One region of the Pararhodospirillum photometricum DSM 122 genome, then DNA from elsewhere that is predicted to be linked to it. Evidence: predicted binding sites of a transcription regulator. Region 1 holds the regulator's gene; the other holds the start of a gene.
What was found. Region 1 encodes LexA, which represses DNA repair genes until DNA is damaged. Its sites were predicted from a motif close to ATGTTCTANTTTGGTTC; they were not measured.

Region 1 (6,361 bases):
GGGCCTGGGTCGTGCACGGCTCGGATGGCCTGGACGAAGTCACCACCACGGGACCAACCCTGGTCGCCGAGTACCGGGCGGGTGTGGTTCGTCGTTTCACCATTACGCCCGGTGATGCGGGCCTCCCCGTGGCCAAACCCGAGGACCTGAAGGGGGGCGATCCGGCCACCAATGCCGACGCGGTGCGGGCCTTGCTGGCGGGGCAGCCCGGTCCTTACCGGGATATCGTGGTGCTGAATGCGGCGGCGGCCCTGGTGGTGGCGGGACGGGCAAGCTCCTTGAGCGAGGGGGCGGCTCAGGCCCAGGCGGCGATTGATAGCGGCAAGGCCCTTGATGTCCTGACGCGCATGGTCGCGGTAACCAATGGGACGGGATCGTGAGCGACGTTCTGCGAGCCATTTGCAACGACACCCGCGACAGCGTGGCGCGTCGGCGCCTTGCGCGCCCCGAGTCCGTCTTGCGCCAGCACATCGCCGACGCCAACGATCAAACGCGCGGCTTTGCCCAGGCGTTGAGTGCGGTGGCCGATCGCGGGCACTGGGCCCTGATTGCCGAGATCAAAAAGGCGTCCCCCTCGGCGGGCTTGATCCGGCCAGATTTCGACCCGGTGACCTTGGCCCAAGCCTATCACCGGGCTGGCGCGGCGTGCTTGTCGATTCTGACCGAAGAGACCCGTTTTTTGGGAGCCGAGGAGTATTTGGTGGCGGCGCGGGCGGCGGTCCCCCTGCCCGTCTTGCGCAAGGATTTTATGATCGATCCCTGGCAGGTGCTGGAAGCCCGGGCCATGGGCGCCGATTGCATCTTGTTGATCCTCGCCGCCCTTGACAACGCCCAGGCCGCCGAAATGGAAGCCCTGGCCCATGACCTCGACATGGATGTCTTGGCCGAGGTCCACGACGAGGGAGAAATGGAGCGGGCTCTGGCCTGCCTGACCACCCCGTTGATCGGGGTCAACAACCGCAACCTCAAAACCCTGGTCACCGACCTGACCACCACCGAGCGTCTGGCCCGGATGCTGCCAGAGGGCCGGGTGTTGGTTGCGGAAAGCGGCCTGCGAACCCGGGATGATCTGGCCCGCATGGGCGCCGTGGGGGCTCGGCGCTTCCTTATTGGCGAGCATTTTATGCGGCAACCCGACGTGGAAGCCGCAACTCGGGCCCTGATCGCCCCCTAACCGGGGAGGCGGGCGCAGGCTCAACCAAGACGACGCGAAGGGGGGCCACCTGCCCCCCTTTTTTCTTGACCCTGAGCAGGAACCAAAGTAGAACTTTTTAGCATATTCACGTTTAGTTCCTCGCGCCAGGGAGTCACGGTCATGCTGACGCGCAAACAATACCTGCTGCTGTCCTTTATCGATCAGCGGCTGCGCACGACCGGGGTATCCCCCTCGTTTGACGAAATGCGTGATGCCCTTGAACTGAAATCGAAATCCGGGATCCATCGCCTGATCAAGGGACTGGAGGAACGGGGCTTTTTGCGTCGCCTTCCCCACCGGGCCCGCGCGCTGGAAGTCTTGCGCCTGCCCGACAATCAAGTGCCGGAAGAGGCTCTGCCACGCGCCCGGGATCCTGAAACACGCTTTTCGCCCAAAGTGATCGAGGGAAACTTTACCCCGTCGCTCCCCGCCGCAGTGGTCACAGAAGCCACACCGGCCTCATCGGTCACCCTCCCCCTTTTGGGAAAGATCGCAGCCGGCACTCCCGTCGCAGCGCTCAATGATCCCACCGCCCATATCGACGTCCCCACCGCCTTGCTCACGGGCGGAGGAGAACACTTCGCGTTGACCGTCGAGGGAGAGTCGATGATTGAAGCCGGGATCTTGAACGGCGACATCGCCATCTTGCGCCGCTGCGACACCGCCGAAAACGGTACCATCGTCGTGGCTTTGGTGGATGAAGAAGAGGCGACGTTAAAGCGACTGCGGCGCAAGGGAGATTCCATCGCCCTGGAGCCGGCCAACAAAGCCTTCAAAACCATGATCCATGGGCCCGACCGGGTGCGGATCCAAGGAAGGCTTGTTGGCATCATCCGCCAGTATTGAAGGGAGGGGCCTGGGGAAGCCCCGCTTCCCCAGATTTACTTTTTAGTTCCCCAACAAAAAGCCAAGAAAAGTCCGCGCAACCGTCGAGAGGGTTTTTCCCTTCAGATGGACCACATTCCATCGCCGTACCAACGGGAACCCTTCGACGTCGAGACAGATCAAACGCCCGGTCTCCCGCTCCAGTTCCATGCTTTTGAGCGGTAAAAGAGAAATCCCCAGGTTGGCCATCACGGCCTGCTTGATCGCTTCGGTGCTGCCCAACTCCATATAAGGGGCTAAGGCAATCCCCGCCTCTGAGAGGGCCTGTTCCAACGCCTTGCGGGTCCCGGACCCCCGTTCACGCACCAAGAAGCGCTCCCCGGCCAAGGCCGGGGCGGCAAGACCGCGCTGCCCGACGAGAGGATGGCGGGGGGTGAGCGACGATCATCAGCAGGTTATCCAAAAACGGATGGGCCTCAACCTCCAGCTCCGGCGGGATTTGGCCCATGATGACAAAATCGTCTCGGTTGTCGGCAAGGCGTTCGATAACCCGGGCCCGGTTGGTGACGATCAAGCGCGGGGTCACGGCGGGGTGATCGGCAATAAAGGCCCCAAGGAGGGGGGGGATAATGTACTTCGCCGACGTGACCACCGACAACTCCAAGGGCCCGCGTACATCGGCGCGAAGATCATCAAGAGCCTGATCAAGCAGGCGCAGCCGCCCAAGAATATCGACACACGCCTCGTAAACGGCATGCCCCGCCGGCGTGAGAAACAGACGCTTGCCCATGTGCTCGACGAGAATGCTGCCGGCATTTTCTTCCAGCCGCTTCACCTGAATTGAGACCGCCGGCTGGGTCAGATGGAGTTCTTGCGCGGCACGGGTAAAACTCCGGTGCCGCGCCACGGCCTCGAACAAACGCATTTGCTGCAAGGTCAGGTGCATGCGAGATCCATAAACAAGTGTATATCCTGGAAATAAAATCAATTAATTTTTGTTTATGGTTAGCTCTTCGTAAAGTCAAGCCCAACGACGCCCCACCCCTCTTAGGCGCATCGTTGGCAACGAGGAGAGAACCATGGGAAAGACGTACCAGGCCGGCGTCAAGGAATACCGGGAGACCTATTGGGATCCGAATTACACCCCAAAAGACAGTGACATTCTGGCCTGTTTCAAGGTTGTTCCCCAGCCTGGAGTGCCCCGTGAGGAAGCGGCAGCCGCTGTTTGCGCTGAATCCTCCACCGCCACCTGGACCACGGTGTGGACCGACCTTCTGACTGATCTCGATTATTACAAGGGTCGGGCCTACGCCATTGAAGACGTCCCTGGTCATGACGAGGCGTTCTACGCTTTTATTGCCTATCCGATGGGTCTCTTCGAGGAGGGCTCGATCGTCAACGTGTTCACCTCCCTGGTGGGCAACGTCTTTGGCTTCAAGGCGGTGCGCTCGCTACGCCTGGAAGACGTGCGGTTTCCGCTGTGGTTTGTCACGACGTGCGACGGACCGCCGCATGGCATCCAGGTCGAGCGCGATCTCCTGGATAAGTATGGCCGCCCCTTGCTGGGCTGCACCATCAAGCCAAAACTTGGTCTTTCCGCCAAAAACTACGGCCGCGCTGTCTATGAGTGCCTGCGCGGCGGGCTTGATTTCACCAAGGATGACGAGAACGTCAATTCTCAGCCGTTCATGCGTTGGCGTGACCGCTTTTTGTTTTGCCAGGAGGCCATCGAAAAGGCCGAGGCGGAGACAGGAGAGCGCAAGGGCCATTATCTCAACGTCACCGCGCCGACCATGGAGGACATCTATCAGCGGGCCGCGTTCGCCAAGGAGATCGGCACGCCGATCATTATGAGCGACTACCTGACCATCGGCTGGGCCGCGCATGCCAGTTTGTCGCGATGGTGCCGGAACAACGGCATGCTTTTGCACGTTCACCGGGCGATGCACGCCGTGATCGATCGCAACCCCATGCACGGCATCAACTTTCGTGTTCTGGCCAAGCTGCTGCGCCTGCTGGGGGGTGACCATCTGCACTCGGGCACCGTGGTTGGCAAGCTGGAGGGCGACCGGGACGCCACCTTGGGCTGGATCGACCTCATGCGCGAGCGTCACGTCAAGGAAGACCGGTCGCGCGGCATTTTCTTCGACCAGGACTGGGGGCATATGCCTTCCGTGATGCCGGTCGCCTCGGGAGGGATCCACGTTTGGCACATGCCGGCCCTTCTGGCGATCTTCGGCGACGATGCGGTGTTCCAGTTTGGCGGCGGCACCTTGGGGCATCCCTGGGGGAATGCGGCGGGCGCAGCGGCCAATCGGGTGGCCCTGGAGGCCTGCGTCCAGGCGCGAAACGAGGGACGGTCGCTGGAGAGCGAAGGCAAGGCCATCCTGACGGCGGCGGCTCGCCACAGCCCAGAACTGAAAATGGCGATGGAGACCTGGAAGGAAGTAAAATTTGAGTTTGAGACCGTAGACACCCTGGACGTTTCCCACAAATAAGCCCCCCAACCGTCTCAAGTTCAGAGAAACATCATGACCCTGCAAGATTATGCGTCCAGCCTCTCGGATCCCAACAGTCGGAAATTGGGGACGTTCTCCTATCTTCCACCAATGGATGCCGCCCAGCTTCGCAAGCAAATCGACTATATTGTTGCCAAGGGCTGGAACCCGGCCATTGAACACACCGAGCCGCACCATGCCCGGAGCCACTACTGGTATATGTGGAAGCTGCCCCTTTTTGGCGAAACCAATGTCGATCGCATTCTGAGCGAAATCGACGCCTGCAAGACCGCCCATCCCGGGCATCACGTGCGGCTGATCGGATACGACACGATCAAGCAAAGCCAGGGCACCGCCTTGATCGTCCATCGGGCCGCGTGTCCCTCCTGATCCCCAAGGCCAGGAGCGCCGCCACGACTTCCCGGCGCTCCACTTTCCTTCGCCACGATGAGGACCCGACGATGAGCGAGCCGCAACGCGAGCCCTATCTCCTCCGGCGCGAGCCGTACTATTGCCCGGTGGGCAATGAAATCGACGTGTTTGAAGCCGCCCACGCCGTGCGCATGCCGGTGATGCTGAAGGGACCGACCGGGTGCGGCAAGTCGCGCTTCGTGGCCCACATGGCTTGGCGGCTGGGCAAACCCCTGATCACGGTGGCCTGCCACGAAGACATGACCGCCTCGGATCTGGTGGGACGTTTCCTGATCGACCGAGACGGCACCCGCTGGCAAGACGGACCGCTCACCCTTGCCGCCCGCCTCGGCGCGCTTTGCTACCTGGATGAGGTAGTTGAAGCCCGTCAAGACACCACTGTGGTGATCCATCCGCTGACGGACCACCGCCGTGTCCTCCCCTTGGACAAAAAGGGGGAGGTGGTCGAGGCCCATCCCGATTTCCAACTCGTCATCAGCTACAACCCCGGATATCAGAGCCTGACCAAGGACCTCAAAACGTCTACCCGTCAGCGTTTCGGGGGCATGGTCTTCGGCTATCCGCCTGCAGCGATCGAGGCAGAGATTGTGCGTCACGAAAGCGGCGTCTCGCTGGTGCTGGCCGAGCGCTTGGTCCAGATGGCCGAAAGGAGCCGCAACCTCAAAGGACACGGTCTCGATGAGGGGATCTCGACGCGGTTGCTCGTCTACGCGGGGCAACTCATCACCCAAGGCGTCTCGCCGCTCGAAGCCTGCCGGATGGCCTTGGTGCGTCCCCTGACCGACGACCCCGACATGCTCGACACGCTCGACGCCGCCCTCACCACGCTGTTTGGGAGCCCCCCCTGACCGCCGCCCAGCCCCCTCCCCGTCCTGATTGTAAAGAGCCTCTCATGAAGATCTCTGAAGAAGATCGGGGCTTCCTGGCCGCGCAGGCGCCGGGCCTTGACCCAACCCTTGACACGACCCTCGACGAGGCGAGCCGCCTGTTCTCTCCCGGCGGCTTGCGACAATACCTCGCCGGGGCTCGCGCCTTGGCCGCCCTGGGCAAAGAGCCATCTCTCGTCGAAATATACCTTCAGGCACTACCTCAGGTCGCGCGCGAGTGCGGCGAAGAGGTCGTGGAAGACAGCGTGGGAGCCGTGATGCGGCTTGCCTCCATGACCTCGGGGGAGGTGCTGGCGCTGGTCTTCGCGACTTTGCCCATCGCGGCGGCACGCCTGGGCGACCTTAATCTGGTACGCGCCTACTTGCAGCTTTTACACCGCACTGCGGCGAAGGCCCCCCGAGGCCTGCGCCCCATGCTGGAGCATCTAGACGAGCTTTTGCGCCAACTCACGGTATCGGGCTTGGGGCGCTGGGCCGACTTTGGGGCGGAGACGCATCGACGCGACCCGGCGCGCCAGAGCGCC
Region 2 (6,361 bases), 980 kb from region 1:
GGAAGCGGCGACTCTGGCCGGCCTAGTCCTTCGGGAATCGCGGTCGTTGCCAAGGGTGGGGGAAATCTTCCAGTTTCACGGCTTTCGCTTCGAGGTCACCAAGCGGGTGGGCAATCGCTTGTCTCAGTTGCGCGTCACCCCTTTGACGCCGTCTTAAAAAAGGTCCCCCATGCCCCTGCCCCCTCCGTTGGCGCCGCGCGCGCCCTTGCACCACCGGCGCATCGACTGCCAGGGGTTTGAGCGATCCGATGGCCTGTGGGATATTGAGGGCCGCCTGATCGACACCAAGGCGTACAGCTTCCCCAACCACGATCGCGGCACGATCCACGCCGGCGACCCGGTGCACGACCTGAGCCTGCGCCTGACCATCGACGTCGGCTTAACCATTCACGCGGCCGAGGCGGTGATTGATGCCAGCCCCTTTTGTGGCTGCCCAGACATTGCCTCGGCCTACGGCGCGCTCGTTGGCTTGACCATCGGCCCCGGCTTTCGCGCCGAGGCCCGGCGCCGCCTGGGCGGACGGGCGGGCTGCACCCACTTGACCGAGCTTTTAGGGCCCCTGGCCACCACCGCCTTCCAAACCCTGCACCGAGCCCGCGAGGAGCGCCAAGACGCCGCCCAGGGCCAGATCAGCGCCTTGATTGACTCCTGCCATGCCCTGCGGGCCGATGGACCGGTGGTAGCGCGCGAATGGCCAGACCGAGCGCCCGCCCCTGACACCCCCAGGACCCAGCGATCCGTGTAAGCCTCGCCTTGTTCAAAGGAAAAGACCGAGGGGTCTGGGGAGGCCGCGCCTCCCCAGCCTTTTCTTTTCCTTACTCCTCGGCCGGGGCGTCGTCGGTGCCGGGGCTGCCGATCATCTTATCGGCGATCAGGCCGGCGTTGGCCCGAATGGCGTTTTCGATCTCCTCGGCCATGACCGGGTTGTCGCGCAGGAACTGCTTGGCATTCTCGCGGCCCTGGCCGATACGGGTCGAGTTGTAGGAGAACCACGCCCCGGACTTTTCGATCAGGTTGGCCTTGACGCCCAGGTCCAGGATTTCGCCCATCTTGGACACGCCTTCGCCATACATGATGTCGAATTCGACGACCTTGAACGGCGGGGCCACCTTGTTCTTGACCACCTTCACCCGAGTCTGGTTGCCGACGATATCTTCCTTATCCTTGACCGCGCCAATGCGCCGGATATCCAGGCGCACCGAGGCATAAAACTTGAGGGCATTGCCGCCGGTGGTGGTTTCCGGGTTGCCGAACATCACCCCGATCTTCATGCGGATCTGGTTGATGAAGATGATCAAGGTATTGGAGCGCGACACGGTCCCGGTCAGCTTGCGCAGAGCCTGGCTCATCAGGCGCGCTTGCAAGCCGACATGGGAATCGCCCATGTCGCCCTCCAGTTCCGCCTTGGGCACCAGGGCCGCCACCGAGTCCACCACCAGAACATCAATGGCCCCCGAGCGCACCAAGGTGTCGGCGATTTCCAGGGCCTGTTCGCCGGTATCGGGCTGGCTGATCAGTAACTCGTCGAGATTGAGCCCCAGCTTGCGACCATAGAGGGGGTCAAAGGCGTGCTCGGCGTCCACAAAGGCGCAACTTCCGCCTTTTTTCTGGGCCTCGGCGATGACGTGCATCGCCAAGGTTGTTTTGCCCGAGCTTTCCGGGCCGTAAATCTCGACAATGCGTCCACGCGGCAAGCCGCCGACGCCCAGCGCGATGTCCAGCCCGAGGGATCCGGTGCTGATCGACTCGGTTTCCACCACCCGTTCGCGCTGCCCAAGGCGCATGATCGAGCCCTTGCCAAAGGACCGCTCGATCTGCCCAACGGCTGCTTCCAACGCCTTTTGCTTGTCCATGGTATCCTTATCCACCAGGCGCAACACGCTTTGCGACATCTCCGCAGCCTCCTTATCCCACGGCGCCTTGCGACCGTGCAACCCGGGAACAGGGTACCTTTTTTGCCCCGAGATTCAAGATCAAAATGAGAACATAAGGAGACATTCAAAGAACACAGGGTTAAGCCAGCACCTCGCGAACCTTTTCGGCCAGGGCCTTCAGGCTGAAGGGCTTGGGCAGGAAATGGGTATCGGGCGCGTTCACCACATCGCCGCGGATCACGTCCTCGGAATAGCCCGAGATCAAAATGATGCGAAGGCCGGGACGCTCGGCCCGCACCCGCCCGGCCAAGGTAGCGCCATCCATGCCGGGCATGACCATGTCGGTGATCAACAAATCAATCCGCGCGCCATCGGCCAGCAGATCCAAGGCGCCCTCGCCACTGCGGGCTTCCAAGACGGTATAGCCCTTGTTGCGCAGAGCCCGGGCCCCGAACACCCGCACCGCATCCTCGTCCTCGACCAGCAAGATGGTTTCCTTGCCCGAGAGGTCGCGGGCCTCCTCTTCTTCTTCGCCACCACGGCGAGACGGTGTGGACGGCTCCGGGGCCCCACTGACGGCCACCGGACGCGCGGCGGTCTTGTCCGGGGCCTCACCGCGGGGCAGATAGATGGAGAAACGAGCCCCTTCCCCCAAGGTGGATTCGACGAAAATATACCCCTCTGTCTGGCGCACGATGCCATACACCGTGGACAGCCCCAAGCCCGTGCCAGCGCCGGCCGTTCCCTCGGATTTGGTGGTAAAGAAGGGTTCAAACAGGCGGCCCAGGTGCTCGCGACTGATGCCGGTGCCGGTGTCCACCACGTCGATCAGCACATAATCGCCGGGCGGCACCGCCTCGGCCCCTTGGCGCAGTTCGCTTTCAATTTTCTCGTGGCGGGTCGAGATGGTCAGGACTCCGCCCTTGGGCATGGCATCGCGGGCATTGACCGCCAGATTGATGATCACTTGGTCGAACTGTCCGGGATCAACCCGAATGTACCCGGGCTCGCGCCCATGCACGAGGCGCAGCGTGACCCGCTCGCCCAACAGCCGCCGCAGCAAGTGGGAGAGTTCCGACAAGGCGTCGATCACGTTGAGCAAGCGGGGCCGCAAGGGCTGCCGGCGGGAAAACGCCAGCAACTGACGCACCAGATTCGCCGCCCGATTGGCGTTTTGCCGGATCTGCATGATATCGGCAAAGCTCGGGTCGCCGATGCCGTGGCGTTGCAACAAAAGATCGGAGAAACCGATCATGGCGGTCAGCAAATTATTGAAATCATGGGCAACCCCGCCGGCCAACTGCCCCATGGCCTGCATCTTCTGCGCCTGGGCGAACTGCTGCTCCAGGTTCTTTTGCTCGGTGGTGTCGATCAGGTGGACCACCAGACCATCGGGCGGATCCTCGGGCCGCCCCGTCATCGGCGACAGGAAGACCCCCACCGACACCTCGCGCTCGCCGCGCAGCAGGCGAATATCGGTCTGGGCCCGGGGCAGGCCGCCCGCCAAGACGCGCGCCCCTTGCTCGGTCAAGTCGGCCCGATCATCGCGCACCGCCAGCGCGGCCAGCGGCTGATCGAGCACCCCATCGCGCTCGCGCCCGATCATCGCCAGGAAGGAGGCGTTACAATCCACAATCGCGCCCTCGGGGTCGGTCAGGGCAATGCCAACCGGCGCCCCGTCGAACAACCAAGGACGGCGCCGGCGCCAGTCTCCCTCGGCCATCCCCGCCGCATCGCCTTCGCCCTCGCCCTTGGGCAGGCGCAACACCACCGAACGCGTCCACAACTGGCCGGCGTCGTCGTAGGTCGATTGGCGTACCTCGGCATCGAAGGGCGGGTCGTCGAGCGGCAAAAAGCGCAGGCGTCCAGCCCACGCCCCATCGGGCTCCGGGGGAGCGCTGTCCATGAGGGCGGGCAAGGCCATGCCCATCATGGCATCCGGGTCGCGCCCCAACCACTGGGCCAGGGCCTGATTGACGTAGCGCAGACGGCCTTCCGTGTCGGCGGAATACAAGCCCACCGGCAGAAAAAACAAAAAGTCGGCCAATTCTTCCCGCTCGCGCAGCAAGACCTCGTCGATAGCGCGCCGGGCGGTGACATCGCGAGCAGACCACAGCCGAAAGCGGCGATCCGGGCTTGGCGTGACCGAAACCCGCAGCCATTCAGGCTCCCCGGTCAGCGCGTCGGGATCGGCGAGCGGTAGGTCCACCTCCTCGCGCAAGCCGGCGCGCGCCGCCTCGGCGAGACGATCCAGGGCGTCGTGGGCCATCATTTCGCCGTGCAGCCGCTCTTGCAGCCACCCCAGGGGGCCCGCCTCACCCCACAGGGCGCGGCCCTGCGCATTCGCCAGCCGTACCCGGCCGGCGGCGTCGGTCACTTGGCGTGGTCCGTCCTCGGCATCAAGAAGCAAGAGCGCCTCTTCGCCCCAAGCGGCGCGGATGCGCCACAGCGTCAAGGTTCGGCCCAGGGCCAGCAGAGATCCCAAGGCCACGGCCGCCCCCGGCGGCGGCGGCCCATCCGGCCAGCGGCCCCCCCCCTCCCAGAGCGGACCATAGGCCCGCCGCAATGCTCCCCGCCAATCCAACGCCCACGCCCCAAAGGGCGGGCTCGCGTGACAGCCCCGCGTCACTCATCGTCCGGCTTTCTCATGGCGGACCCTTACAGCGCGTTCTTTTTGAGGCGCATCACGTAGCCGATGACCTCGGCCACGGCCTTGTAGTGGTCGGGGGGAATTTCCTCATCGATCTCAACGGCGGCGTGCAAAGCGCGGGCCAAGGGGGGATTCTCAACGATGGGCACTTCGTTCTCCTCGGCGACTTCACGGATTTTGCGCGCAATGAAATCCTGACCTTTTGCCACCAGAACCGGCGCACTCATCGACTCCATATCGTATTTGAGCGCCACCGCGAAGTGGGTCGGGTTGGTAATAACCACGCTGGCTGTCGGGACCTTGGCCATCATGCGTTCGCGCGAGCGCTGAATGCGCAACTGCCGAATCCGCCCCTTAACCTGGGGGTCACCTTCCATGTTCTTGTGTTCGTCTTTGACCTCTTGCTTGCTCATTTTTTGGTCTTGGGTAAACTGATACTTCTGATAAGCAAAGTCAAAAACAGCGATAGCCCCCTCAACCACACAAACAGCCATCAAAAGAACGACCAGAAGATCATAAAGGTCCTGCAAGGTGACCAGAAGATCTTGAGCCATCATCTTTTCTGGAGAGCGCAGGCGCGGGCTCATGATGGTCCACACCACCGCCGACACCACCAGAACCTTGAGAATCCCCTTGATCCCCTCGACGATGGCTCGCACCGAAAACAGCCGTTTGAAGCCAGAAATCGGGTTGATCTTGTTGAAGTCGGGCGCCAGCTTCTTGGGGGCCCACAGCAGGCCAAATTGCGACAGCCCCCCCAACACCCCCACCGCCACAAACAACCCTACCGGCAAGGCCAGCAGCAGGCCAATGTCGAAGGTCAGGCGGGCCATGAGTTGTTGCAACTCATCGACCCCCAGGGGAAAGGCATGGGGTCGCTCGAGAAAGGGGCGAACCTCTAAGGTCAGGCGGCCGGCAATCCAAGGCGCCATGGTGCCCACCGCAACCAACGCCCCCATCAGCATGACAAAATGCTTGATTTCCTGGGACTGCGCGACGTTCCCCTCCTCGCGCACCTGCGAGAGGCGTTTGCCCGTGGGGTCCTCGGTTTTGGAATCCTTGTCTTCATCGGCCACGGCGGACTCTCCGGGAGGCGGTCACGGGACCAGGGGCCGCAAGCCCTGCTCAAAGGCCTTGAGAAAGCTCATCAGGATGAACGGCCCCGAGGTCATGAGCAAGCCGAGGCCAAAAATGATCTGAGCCGGCATGGCAATGAACATGACGTTAAGCTGGGGCATCAGTCGGGCGATCACCCCCAAGGTGGCGTTGAAAATAATGCCATAAACCGCAAACGGCGCCGCGATCTGGAAGCCCAGGCGAAAGCCATCGCCCATGATCTGCACCAAAAGGCGAACCGCATCGCCGGTATCAGGCAAGGCCCCCGGCGGAAACACCGCATAGCTGCCAAAAATGGCCTCAATCATCACGTGATGCAGGCCCATGACAAAAATCAGGACCATGACCAACTGACTGAGCAGGCCACTGACAATGGCGCTTTGCTGCGAAATCATGGGGTCGAAGGCCTGGGCCATCATCAAGCCCGTGGAAAAGCCGATCACACTGCCAGCCAACCCCACCGAGACCAGCAAGAACTGCGCCATGATCCCAAGATAGAGGCCAATACTGACCTCCATGAATAACAGCATCACCAAGGTGGTGCTGGAGGTCGGCTGCGCGGGGAGAACGTCGGCCACCGCCGGCAGGCACACCGCGCTGATCACCACCGCCAACACCAAGCGAATGTTGGCCGTCACATAGATGGCGGAGAACCCCGGCATCATCATGAGAGCCGCGCCGACGCGGGTGAACACCAAGAGCAGGTGAAAGACGTTCAGAG

Region 2: recA (recombinase RecA) is a predicted target of LexA. The motif match lies at 1,972-1,988, and genes of this name have one in related genera.

Annotation. Positions count from the first base shown of each region.
Region 1 is NC_017059.1:693,987-700,347, reverse strand. It holds gene trpD (anthranilate phosphoribosyltransferase) at 1-380, shown strand, start outside; gene trpC (indole-3-glycerol phosphate synthase TrpC) at 377-1,174, shown strand; gene lexA (transcriptional repressor LexA) at 1,316-2,041, shown strand; gene RSPPHO_RS21430 (LysR substrate-binding domain-containing protein) at 2,084-2,407, opposite strand; gene RSPPHO_RS21425 (LysR family transcriptional regulator) at 2,379-2,966, opposite strand; gene RSPPHO_RS03020 (form I ribulose bisphosphate carboxylase large subunit) at 3,100-4,518, shown strand; gene RSPPHO_RS03015 (ribulose bisphosphate carboxylase small subunit) at 4,552-4,908, shown strand; gene RSPPHO_RS03010 (CbbQ/NirQ/NorQ/GpvN family protein) at 4,980-5,798, shown strand; gene RSPPHO_RS03005 (nitric oxide reductase activation protein NorD) at 5,843-6,361, shown strand, end outside.
Region 2 is NC_017059.1:1,670,412-1,676,772, forward strand. It holds gene RSPPHO_RS07370 (HlyC/CorC family transporter) at 1-157, shown strand, start outside; gene RSPPHO_RS07375 (DUF2889 domain-containing protein) at 170-745, shown strand; gene recA (recombinase RecA) at 816-1,892, opposite strand; gene RSPPHO_RS07385 (hybrid sensor histidine kinase/response regulator) at 2,014-4,503, opposite strand; gene flhB (flagellar biosynthesis protein FlhB) at 4,533-5,600, opposite strand; gene fliR (flagellar biosynthetic protein FliR) at 5,622-6,361, opposite strand, start outside.